One region of the Enterobacter sp. KBR-315C3_2022 genome, then DNA from elsewhere that is predicted to be linked to it. Evidence: predicted binding sites of a transcription regulator. Region 1 holds the regulator's gene; the other holds the start of a gene.
The links. The regulator CRP, encoded in region 1, controls carbon source genes, mostly activating them, when cyclic AMP is high. The targets are predictions, from matches to a motif close to ATGTGANNNNNNTCACAT.

Region 1 (5,891 bases):
ATCAGGTAGCTCACCAGCGTCACCACCAGCATTCCCGCCAGCGTATACCCTTCCGGCACGTGGAAGTGCAGCGTCACGCCCGCAATAATTAGCCCCGCCATCGTGCCGCCCGCCCGGTGCAGAATGCGCACGCGCGTCGCTCCGTAGCCGTTTTGGGTAACAAACAGCACGGTCATGAGGATCCAGTACGGCTTCGGCAGGTGCAGCGCCATGCCCATCAGGCTGGCGATGCTCAGCATCACGCTGATGCGCGCGGCGTTGCGCAGGGCGGCGGACTTGAGCGACAGATAGCTTTTCAGGGCAGGCAGCAGCGGCAGGCGCTTCTGCTTGTCGGCCATCAGGTCGCGCGGATAGAGCGGGCGATGCGTGCGCAGAACGCGGGCGATGCGGCTGAAGTGCCATGCCGCGAACTGGCCAACCGGGTTATCGGGGTGCTGGCGGGCAATTTTCTCCAGCGCGCCGAGCTGTTTTTCCATGCTGAAGCGCGTGGGAAAGCGGTGATACAAAATGTCGTCGGCCAGCACGCGCAGGCGCGCCGAAACCGTCTGCGCGTTCCAGCGGATCACCGCTTCCGCGTGGCTGCGCTCGACCAGCTTCTGCACCTCCTGCGGATGGTGCAGGCTGACGGAGATGTGCTCCTGCAGGTCCAGCCCCACCTGGAAGATGCGCAGCAGCCGCTTGTACTCGTGGTTTTTATTGGCGGCGAGCATGTGCAGCTGCTGGTAGCACTGGCTGATGAGATCCACCACCTTCTGCTGGCGGGTCAGCAGCGGCGGCAGGGATTTTTCCGGGTCGGTATGCTGCGTGAGCAGGGTGTATTTGGCTTCGCAGTAGTCGGCCAGCTGCACGTAGAGCAGGCTCAGGGATTCGCGCAGCGGCTGTTCCCGCCACAGCCAGAACCAAAACCAGTTGAACACGCCGTACCACAGCGTGCCGAGGGCGTAGATCAGCAGCGGCTCCCACACCGGCATATTGCCCGCAAGGCTCAGGGTGAAGATGGCGGCGATCAGCGAGGCGGGCAGCAGGCGCGCGTGCAGGGAACTGATTTCCGCGGTGACGCCGAGCGTCATCGCCAGCACGGTTAAAATCAGCGGCAGCGGAATATCGCGCGCCAGCAGCAGCTGAACGGCGAGGCTACAGCCAGCAAACAGGCAGCCGCCAATTATAAGTCGTTTGAAAAAGCGCTTGTGCGGCGTGTCCAGCCCGGCAATGTTGCAGCAGGCGGGCACCAGGGAAAACAGCAGCCCCTGCTGGAGATGTCCAAGAATGAGGCCAACGGCCACGGGCAGGCACAACACCAGCGTTTGTCGCAGTGCGTAGTTAACTTCCGGGTGATAGATCAGCCTGCGCCACATGGGGAATAGAGACAAAAACGGCGTGACACCCTGCGGTGGCACGCCGTTTGACCGGAATTAACGGGTTCCGTAAACCACAATGGTTTTACCGTGCGCAGAGATCAGGTTCTGATCTTCCAGCATTTTCAGGATGCGGCCCACCGTTTCGCGGGAGCAACCGACGATCTGACCAATCTCCTGACGGGTAATTTTAATTTGCATGCCGTCAGGGTGGGTCATCGCGTCCGGCTGTTTCGCCAGGTTCAGCAGGGTCTGCGCGATACGGCCGGTAACGTCCAGGAAGGCGAGGTTACCCACTTTCTCCGACGTAACCTGCAGACGGCGCGCCATCTGGGAAGAAAGACGCATCAGGATGTCCGGGTTAACCTGGATCAGCTGACGGAACTTCTTGTAAGAAATTTCAGCCACTTCACATGCTGTCTTTGCACGAACCCAGGCGCTACGTTCCTGGCCTTCTTCAAACAGGCCCAGTTCACCGATGAAATCGCCCTGGTTCAGATAAGAAAGGATCATCTCTTTCCCTTCTTCATCTTTGATCAGCACTGCCACCGAGCCTTTAACGATGTAATACAACGTTTCCGCTTTTTCACCCTGGTGAATCAGCGTGCTCTTCGATGGGTACTTATGAATGTGGCAATGAGACAAGAACCATTCGAGAGTTGGGTCTGTTTGCGGTTTGCCAAGCACCATGCGCTGTTATCCTCTGTTATAAGCTGTCTCCAGAGCCATACGTTGCATCCTGACTCTGGGTTTGCAATCGAATTCTTACCCATACCTGGGAAGTCGGCCGTCTAATGTGTCGCAGCCAGTAAAGTTTGATGTCCTCTGCATACATGTGTAACGTCAATGTATTACTGTAGCATCCCGAGTGTTTTAGCATAGCTTTTGCCGCGTGTCTCCTGGTGTCTCGCTTCAGCATGATGCAGGTCGCCTTCCGTTGCGAGAAATGTAACGCACGCGTAATCTGTCACCAAAAATGCAACGTTGGAGTTAATCATTATGCAAGCGCGTGTGAAATGGGTTGAAGGGTTAACCTTCCTGGGCGAGTCCGCTTCCGGCCACCAGATTTTGATGGACGGCAACTCCGGCGATAAAGCGCCAAGCCCGATGGAGATGGTGCTGATGGCGGCAGGCGGATGCAGCGCGATTGACGTGGTGTCTATCCTGCAGAAAGGCCGTCAGGACGTGACCAACTGCGAGGTTAAGCTGACGTCGGAGCGTCGTGAAGAGGCGCCGCGGCTGTTCACGCACATCAACCTGCACTTTATCGTCACCGGTAAAGAGCTAAAAGATGCGGCGGTATCGCGGGCAGTAGACCTTTCTGCGGAGAAATACTGTTCAGTGGCGCTCATGCTGGAGAAAGCGGTGAATATTACCCATTCGTATGAAGTGATCGCGGCGTGATTTTTTGGCGGGTGGCGCTTCGCTGACCCGCCCTACAAAAGCACGACCGTAGGCTCGGTAAGCGCAGCGCCACCGGGCAACAACTACGCGATCTGCTTCCCTTCCATCAGCCGCTGTACCAGCGGCGTCATGATTAACTCCATCGCCAGCCCCATTTTCCCGCCCGGCACCACCAACGTATTCATGTGGGAAATGAAAGAGCCCTGCAGCATCGCCAGCAGCCACGGATAATCAATCCCTTCCAGATTGCGGAAATGAATCACCACAAAGCTTTCGTCCAGCGAGGGGATGCTTTTCGCCGCGAACGGGTTGGAGGTGTCCACCGTCGGCACGCGCTGGAAGTTGATGTGGGTGCGCGAGAACTGCGGCGTCAGGTAGTTAATGTAATCTTCCATGGAGCGCACCACGGAGTCCATCACCGCCTCGCGCGAATGCCCGCGCTCGCTGATGTCGCGGGTGAGCTTCTGGATCCACTCCAGGTTGACGATAGGCACCACGCCGACCAGCAGGTCAACGTGGCGCGCCACGTCGTGCTGCGGGGTGACCACGCCGCCGTGCAGCCCTTCGTAAAACAGCACGTCGGTTGGCTCCGGCAGCGGCTGCCAGGGGGTGAAGGTGCCCGGAACCTGGTTCCAGGGCACGGCTTCGTCATAGGTGTGCAGGTACTTGCGCGACTGCCCTCTGCCGGTCTGGCCGTATTCGATAAAGGTCTGCTCCAGCAGGCCGAAGTCGTTCGCGTCCGGGCCGAAATAGCTGATGTGCTTGCCCATGTCGCGCGCCTTGCGGATCGCCATGTCCATTTCGGGGCGCGTGTAGCGGTGAAAGCTGTCGCCCTCAACCTCTGCCGCCCGCAGGTTTAGCTGGGCGAAGATCTTGCGAAAGGCGAGGCTGGTGGTGGTGGTGCCCGCACCACTCGAACCCGTTACGGCAATAACCGGATGTCTGGCAGACATAGCAACTCCCTGACTGGAAAGGTGTAAAGATCAGCCGTGAAACGCGTTGCGGGGCATGATATTGACCGTTTCATGCAGTTCTGACCACACCAGCACCACGTCGCCGCTTTTCAGCTGGCGCTTCACATCGTCGACCTTTTGTTCAAGCGAACGCTCCTGTTCACCATAATCGGTGCCTTCGCGTAATACAAAGCTTTCAATCAGATTATCGAGCGTTTCGGGAGACAGATCCTGCCAGGGAATAATCATTTAGCACCTTCCAGATAAGTCGTGAGCCAGTCGGGGATGCGCGTCTCCAGCCACATTTTCGGACGGCGCAGCGTGCCGCCGACGAAGCCGACGTGCCCGCCGTACTCGGTGAGCTGGTACTGCACGTTCGCCGGTAAATGCTCGGGAGCCGGAATCGAGTGATGATCCATGAACGGATCGTCCTTCGCGTGGACGATCAGCGTCGGTTTAGTGATCTGGTTCAGCAGCGGCATCGCGCTGCACTGGCGGTAGTAGTCAATCGCGTCGGCGAAGCCGTGGATCTTCGAGGTAATCAGATCGTCGAACTCGCGCAGGCGTTTTACCCGCTTGAGCTGCTGCAGGCTGACGGGCAGCGTATCCGGATAGGCCTTGAGCTTGCGCGCGGCGTTGGCCTTCAGCAGGTTGAGCAGGTAGCGCTGGTAGACCCGGGAAAAGCCTTTTTCCATATGGTAGCTGCACTGCTCGAGCATAAACGGCGCGGAGACGATGACGGCGGCATCCAGCGGAACCGCGTCTTTTTCTTTCGCCAGCAGGCAGGCCAGCATGTTTCCGCCGAGCGAGTAGCCGACCGCCGCCGTCGGCACGCTGCCGAAGCTGTTCCGCAGCCACGTTAAAAACCACGTGCCGTCTTCGGTTTCACCCGAATGGTAGATGCGCTTCTGGCGGTTCGGCTCGCCGCTGCATCCGCGGAAGTGCATCACCACGCCGAGCCAGCCGCGCGCCTTCGCCGCCTGGATTAAGCCGTGCGCGTACGGACTGTGCAGGCTGCCCTCCAGACCGTGAAACACCACCAGCCGCGGCTTGTGGCGGGCCTGCTCGGGATCTTCGCTCCAGGCGAGGTCCACGAAGTCGCCGTCCGGCAAATCCAGGCGCTGCCAGTGCGGCGTGAACTGAAGCCTGCGGCGGATCAGACGCGGCAGCATGGTTTGCAGGTGCGGGTTTGCCGCGCCGCGCATGGGCACGAACTCGGCGCTCTCTTCGCCTGCGATCTCGAAGTCGGACGGGATTATTTGGGTCATAACGGCGATGTTAATTGTTGTCAGTTATTTACGATACCTTCCGAATTGTACCCCGATTAGCCTGGTTTTCCGCAACATGAACTGATCCCGATCACAAATCTTTACCGTGATTATTACTCTCAGGCTAATGAATCCGCTCTACGCTTAATTGATGCCTTTCTCACCAGCGCGCACACTTTACTCAACGTTAAGCAAATCAGAATGATGTGCTGAATCAGGAGGTTAATAATGTTATCTGGGCAAACACCTACCCGGCAGTGGAACACTCGACGCACCGAGAAAGCGCGTCGTCTGGCCTCCGTGCCGGTGCAGGGCAAGGTACTGCCAACGGGCGATCTGGTCGCCATGCTGGAAAAACTGATCGCACCGGGCGACAAGGTTGTGCTGGAAGGCAACAACCAGAAGCAGGCGGATTTCCTTTCCCGCTCGCTTGCTGAAGTGAACCCGCAAATCGTCCACGACCTGCATATGATCATGCCAAGCGTGGGCCGCAGCGAGCATCTGGATATCTTCGAGAAGGGCATCGCCCGCAAGCTGGACTTCTCCTTCTCCGGCACGCAGAGCCTGCGTATCTCGCAGCTTCTGGAAGATGGCCAGCTCGAAATCGGCGCGATCCACACCTACATCGAACTTTACTCCCGCCTGTACGTCGACCTCTCGCCGAACGTGGCGCTGATTGCCGGCTTTAAGGCCGACCGCAAAGGTAACCTCTACACCGGCGCGAGCACCGAAGATACGCCAGCGCTGGTGGAAGCCGCCGCGTTCCACGACGGGATCGTCATCGCACAGGTGAACGAGCTGGTGGACGACGAGTGCGACCTGCCGCGCGTCGACATTCCGGGCTCGTGGATTGACTACGTGGTGGTGGCCGACAAGCCGTTCTTCATCGAACCGCTGTTTACCCGCGACCC
Region 2 (5,891 bases), on a different contig from region 1:
TCAAAGCTGTCGTAGTTGCTCAGATCCCACTGGTTCTGCTGGGCAAAAAAGACCAGCGCGCGGCGGATCTGCCCGTTGGGGAGATTTTGGTAGCCGCAGTCGTTTTTCAGAAAAACAAATACAGCCGTCAGATCGGCCATGTCTTCTGCTTCATTTTCACTCAGCGCATAGCTGTTCGCACACATTGCCATCAGGCTTCCGAACAAAATTGTTCTGAAAAACGTCTTCATTGCTTATACCACTGCGTCACGGAAAATTAACGTTAGCACACCAGGCATATGGGCGGCGATCTTTATTATTACGGCTTTGCTTGACCTTCCCGTAAGGGTAGGGTTTATGCTCAAAATATCGCCTGCTGGAAATAAGGAAATGAACATGCAACGTCGTGATTTTTTAAAGTATTCCGTCGCGCTGGGTGTCGCCAGCGCGCTACCGCTGTGGAGCCGCGCCGCGTTTGCGGCTGACAGGCCCAGCCTGCCGATCCCCGACCTGCTGACCGCCGACGCGCGCGGGCGGATCCAGCTTGTCGTCCAGGCGGGGAAAACCGCCTTTGCTGAACATACTGCCGCAACGTGGGGCTACAACGGTAATCTGCTCGGCCCGGCGCTTCAGCTGCGCAAGGGGAAGGCGGTCACCGTTGATATTCACAATACCCTTGCTGAAGAGACTACGCTGCACTGGCACGGTCTGGAAGTGCCGGGAGAGGTGGACGGCGGCCCGCACGGCATCATTAAGCCCGGCGGCAAGCGTACCGTCACCTTTACCCCGGACCAGCGCGCGGCAACCTGCTGGTTCCACCCGCATCAGCACGGCAAAACGGGCCATCAGGTGGCGATGGGGCTGGCCGGTCTGGTGCTGATTGAGGATGACGAGAGCCGCCTGCTCCGTCTGCCGAAACAGTGGGGCATCGACGACGTGCCGGTTATCGTGCAGGACAAGAAGTTCACCCCGGACGGACAGATTGACTACCAGCTGGACGTCATGAGCGCGGCGGTCGGCTGGTTTGGCGATACGCTGCTGGCTAACGGCGCGATCTACCCGCAGCACGCCGCGCCGAAGGGCTGGCTGCGCCTGCGCCTGCTTAACGGCTGTAACGCCCGCTCGCTGAATTTTGCCGCCAGCGACAGGCGCCCGCTGTACGTGGTGGCGAGCGACGGCGGCCTGCTGCCCGAGCCGGTGAAGGTGAGCGAGCTGCCGATGCTGATGGGCGAGCGTTTTGAGGTGCTGGTGGACATCAGCGACGGCAAGGCGTTTGACCTCGTCACGCTGCCGGTGAGCCAGATGGGGATGGCCGTTGCGCCGTTTGATAAGCCGCATCCGGTGCTGCGCATCCAGCCGCTGCAGGTCACCGCCTCCGGCGTGCTGCCGGACACGCTGGCTACGCTCCCGGCGCTGCCTTCCCTTGAGGGGCTTACCCAGCGCAAGCTGCAGCTCGCGATGGACCCGATGCTCGACATGATGGGCATGCAGGCGCTGATGAAGAAATACGGCAATCAGGCGATGGCCGGAATGCATCACGGCGAGATGATGGGCCATATGAATATGGATCACGGGAAGATGGGCGGCATGGGAAACATGAATCATGGCGGCCACGGATTTGATTTCCGCAACGCTAACACCATCAACGGCCAGGCCTTTGACATGAACACGCCGATGTTTGCCGCCGAAAAAGGCAAGTTTGAGCGCTGGGTGATTTCAGGTGAGGGCGACATGATGCTGCACCCGTTCCACATTCACGGCACGCAGTTCCGCATCCTGTCTGAAAACGGCAGCGCGCCAGCCGCGCATCGCCGGGGCTGGAAGGATACGGTCAGGGTTGAGGGCGGCGTCAGCGAGGTGCTGGTGAAGTTCGACCACGACGCGCCGAAGGAATTTGCCTATATGGCCCACTGCCACCTGCTGGAGCATGAGGATACGGGGATGATGCTCGGGTTCACCGTATAAAAAAAGCCGGGTGGCGGCTTCGCCTTACCCGGCCTACATAGAGCACCCGTAGGCCCGGTAAGCGTAGCGCCACCGGGCTTTTTAGTTACTTGTTTTCGTCCGGCAGCGCATACGCGACGATATAGTCGCCCATCTTGGTGCCAAACGAACCGTGACCGCCCGCAGAGATGACAACGTACTGCTTGCCATTCACTTCATAGGTCATCGGCGTGGCCTGTCCGCCTGCCGGCAGGCGGCCCTGCCACAGCTTCTCACCGTTGGTCATGTTGTACGCGCGCAGGTAGTTATCTGCGGTTGCCGCGATGAACAGCACGTTACCGGCGGTGGAGATTGGGCCGCCCAGCATTGGCATACCCATATTGAACGGTACAGGAACCGGCATCGGGAACGGCATGCTGTCCTGTGGCGTACCAATACGTTTTTTCCACACGATCTGGTTAGTTTTCAGATCCAGACCGGAGATATAACCCCAGGCAGGCTGTTTACACGGCAGACCAAACGGAGACAGGAACGGGTTCAGGGTCACGCCATACGGCACGCCGTACTGCGGCTGAATACCGGCTTCGGTACCGCTGCCCTTCGCGTCCTTCGGCGGCTCCATCGGGTTGCCCGGACCGCGTGGGATCAGGCGGGAAACGAACGGCAGCGCCATTGGGTTGGCAATCGCAACCTGACGGTTCGGGTCAACGGAGATCCCGCCCCACTCGAACATCCCCAGGTTACCCGGGAAGACCAGCGTGCCCTGCTCGGACGGCGGGGTGAAGATGCCTTCATAGCGCAGCTGATGGAACATCACGCGACACACCAGCTGGTCAAACATCGTGGCGCCCCACATGTCTGCACCGCTCAGGTCTTTCTTCGGACGGAAGCTCAGATCGGAGAACGGCTGGGTTTTGCTGACGTAATCGCCTTTCGCCGCACCCTGCGGAACCGGTTTTTCCGGTGCCGGCACAACCAGCTTGCCGTTGCTGCGATCCAGCACGAAGATGTTGCCGGTCTTGGCCGGAGCGTAAATCACCGGTACGGTTTTGCCGTTAACGGTAATGTCCGCCAGCGTTGGCTGGGACGGCATGTCCATATCCCACAGATCGTGGTGAACGGTCTGATAGCTCCACGCCAGCTTGCCGGTGGTCGCGTTCAGCGCCACGATCGCGCTCGCGTAGCGCTCCTGCTCCGGCGTGCGGTTACCGCCCCAGATATCCGGCGTGGTAACGCCCATCGGCAGGTAGACCAGGTCCAGCTTCGCGTCATACGCGGCAGGTGCCCAGGAGTTCGGCGAGTTGAAGGTAAAGGTGTGTTCATCCGACGGAATGGCGTTTGGATCTTTCGCGCCCGGATCGAAGGCCCACAGCAGCTTACCGGTGTTCACGTCGAAGCCGCGGATCACGCCCGAGGTTTCGCGGGTGGAGAAGTTATCCGTCACCGAACCGGCAATCACGATTGTTTTATCGGTGATGATTGGCGGAGAGGTTGGCTCATACAGACCCGGCGTGGTGTCCGGCATGTTGGTCTGCAGGTTCAGGATGCCTTTGTTGGCGAAGGTTTCGCACAGCTTGCCCGTCTCGGCGTTGATGGCGAACAGGCGGCCATCGTTCACCGGCAGCATGATGCGGCGCGGACAGTCGGCAACCACTTCAGGGCTGGCGTTATCCGCGCGCGCTTCGTGGTAAGAGACGCCGCGGCAGGTCACGTGCTGGAACGACGGATTCGAGTTCAGTTGCGGATCGAAGTGCCACTTCTCTTTACCGGTCGCCGCGTCGAGCGCAAACAGGCGCTGGTGCGCGGTGCACAGATAAAGCATGTTGCCGACCTTAATCGGCGTCACTTCGTTGGTCAGCTCGCCCGGATCGTTCGGCATCTTCAGGTCGCCGGTGCGGAACACCCAGGCTTCCTTCAGGTTTTTCACGTTATCCGCGTTGATCTGCTTCAGCGGGGAGTAGCGTTGGCCTTCCTGATTACGACCATACGCAGGCCAGTCGCCGTCGGCAACCTGCGAGATAGCCGCAGCAGGCGTGGATTCTGCGTTCAGCGTGCCGCTGATCTCCTGCGGGTCGTTAAACCCGGCCCAGGTCAGGATGCCGCCGCTAATCAGCAGGGCAACGACCAGGCCGGCGACCGCACCGCTTGAAGGCACGAGCAGGCGACGCCAGACGAACGGCAGAATAAGCCAGATGCCAAAGAAGACCAGAATGTCACTGCGCGGCGTCAGTGCCCAGAAGTCGAAACCGACCTCCCAGACGCCCCAAATCATGGTTGCGAGGAGCAGCGCAGCGTAAAGCCACAGCGCAGATTGTTTGCTACGCCAGAGCAGGACGGTTACGCCGAGCATAAGCAGACCCGCGATCGGGTAGTACCAGGAGCCGCCAATTGCGACCAGCCATACGCCACCGATTAACAGGTATAAGCCGCAGAGAGCGGCAAAGAGCGCTGTTAAGTTCACCAGTAGACGCGGCTGCTTAGTTTTTGATTCAGCCATAGAAAGTGTACTCGTCAGTTTTGTTAATTATTTGCTAGCAATTAATTATAGGTATTAACAAGTGTGATCGGAATCACAATATTTGCTTTTTATAACTCATACGCCAGGCTTATCCATTTGCTGTTATAATGGCCCGCTTGCGAATTGATGCTGGATGCACAGTCATCTGCATTGATGGATTTTCTTTAAAATCATATGGTTAGTAATATGAAACATACTGTTGAAGTGATGATCCCGGAAGCCGAGATCAAAGCGCGTATCGCCGAACTGGGTCGTCAAATCACCGAACATTACAAGGACAGCGGCAGCGAAATGGTGCTGGTGGGTCTGCTGCGCGGCTCTTTCATGTTCATGGCGGACCTGTGCCGTGAAGTGCAGGTGCCTCACGAGGTCGATTTTATGACCGCCTCCAGCTACGGCAGCGGCATGTCCACAACCCGTGATGTGAAAATCCTGAAAGACCTGGACGAAGATATTCGTGGCAAAGATGTGTTGATCGTTGAGGACATCATCGACTCCGGCAACACGCTGTCTAAGGTGCGCGAGATCCTGAGCCTGCGCGAGCCGAAATCCCTCGCCATCTGTACGCTGCTGGATAAACCCGAGCGCCGCGAAGTGCAGGTGCCCGTGGAGTATGTTGGCTTCTCCATCCCGGACGAGTTCGTGGTGGGTTACGGCATTGACTACGCGCAGCGCTATCGCCATCTGCCGTACGTGGGGAAAGTGGTATTGTTGGACGAGTAATTGAGTGGGTGCGGCCTGATGCCCTCACCCCAGCCCTCTCCCACAGGGAGAGGGAGAAAATCCCCGGCTTTTTTACGGCTGGTTATTTATGGTTAGTGTGCTTAAGCTTGAGGTTGGCAATCCCGGAACGGTAGCGCTGCTCCAGCGTTTCGCGGTTGGTGGCGGTGACGTCCAGATCGCGCAGCAGGCCGTCGTGGATGCCGTAGGCCCAGCCGTGAACCGACACTTTTTGCCCGCGCTTCCACGCCGACTGCATGATGGTGGAATGCCCGAGGTTATACACCTGCTCCATCACGTTTAGCTCGCACAGGGTATCGAGGCGACGCTCCTGCGGCATTTCGCCCAGCAGTGAGCTATGTTGAAACCAGATATCGCGAATGTGCAGCAGCCAGTTGTCAATCAGCCCCAGCTCCGGATTTTCCACCGCCGCCTGCACGCCGCCGCAGCCGTAGTGGCCGCAAATGATTATGTGTTCAACTTCCAGCACATCAACGGCATACTGTACCACCGACAGGCAGTTGAGATCGGTATGGATCACCAGGTTAGCCACGTTACGATGAACAAACAGCTCGCCCGGCTCCAGTCCGGTTAAGCGCTCGGCCGGTACTCGACTGTCCGAACATCCAATCCACAGAAAGCGTGGCTTTTGCACCTGCGACAATTTTTCAAAAAAACCGGGATCTTCTTCTACCAGCATCTTTGACCATAGTGCATTGTTGCTGATGAG

Region 2: hpt (hypoxanthine phosphoribosyltransferase) is a predicted target of CRP. The motif match lies at 4,482-4,499, and genes of this name have one in related genera.

Annotation. Positions count from the first base shown of each region.
Region 1 covers NZ_JBGKEB010000020.1:46,745-52,635, forward strand. The annotation lists gene AB8804_RS18350 (YccS/YhfK family putative transporter) at 1-1,355, opposite strand, end outside; gene crp (cAMP-activated global transcriptional regulator CRP) at 1,413-2,045, opposite strand; gene AB8804_RS18360 (OsmC family protein) at 2,355-2,759, shown strand; gene AB8804_RS18365 (phosphoribulokinase) at 2,843-3,712, opposite strand; gene AB8804_RS18370 (YheU family protein) at 3,743-3,961, opposite strand; gene AB8804_RS18375 (hydrolase) at 3,958-4,980, opposite strand; gene mdcA (malonate decarboxylase subunit alpha) at 5,209-5,891, shown strand, end outside.
Region 2 covers NZ_JBGKEB010000030.1:2,470-8,360, forward strand. The annotation lists gene AB8804_RS20970 (YacC family pilotin-like protein) at 1-230, opposite strand, end outside; gene cueO (multicopper oxidase CueO) at 376-1,944, shown strand; gene AB8804_RS20980 (glucose/quinate/shikimate family membrane-bound PQQ-dependent dehydrogenase) at 2,030-4,420, opposite strand; gene hpt (hypoxanthine phosphoribosyltransferase) at 4,628-5,164, shown strand; gene can (carbonate dehydratase) at 5,247-5,891, opposite strand, start outside.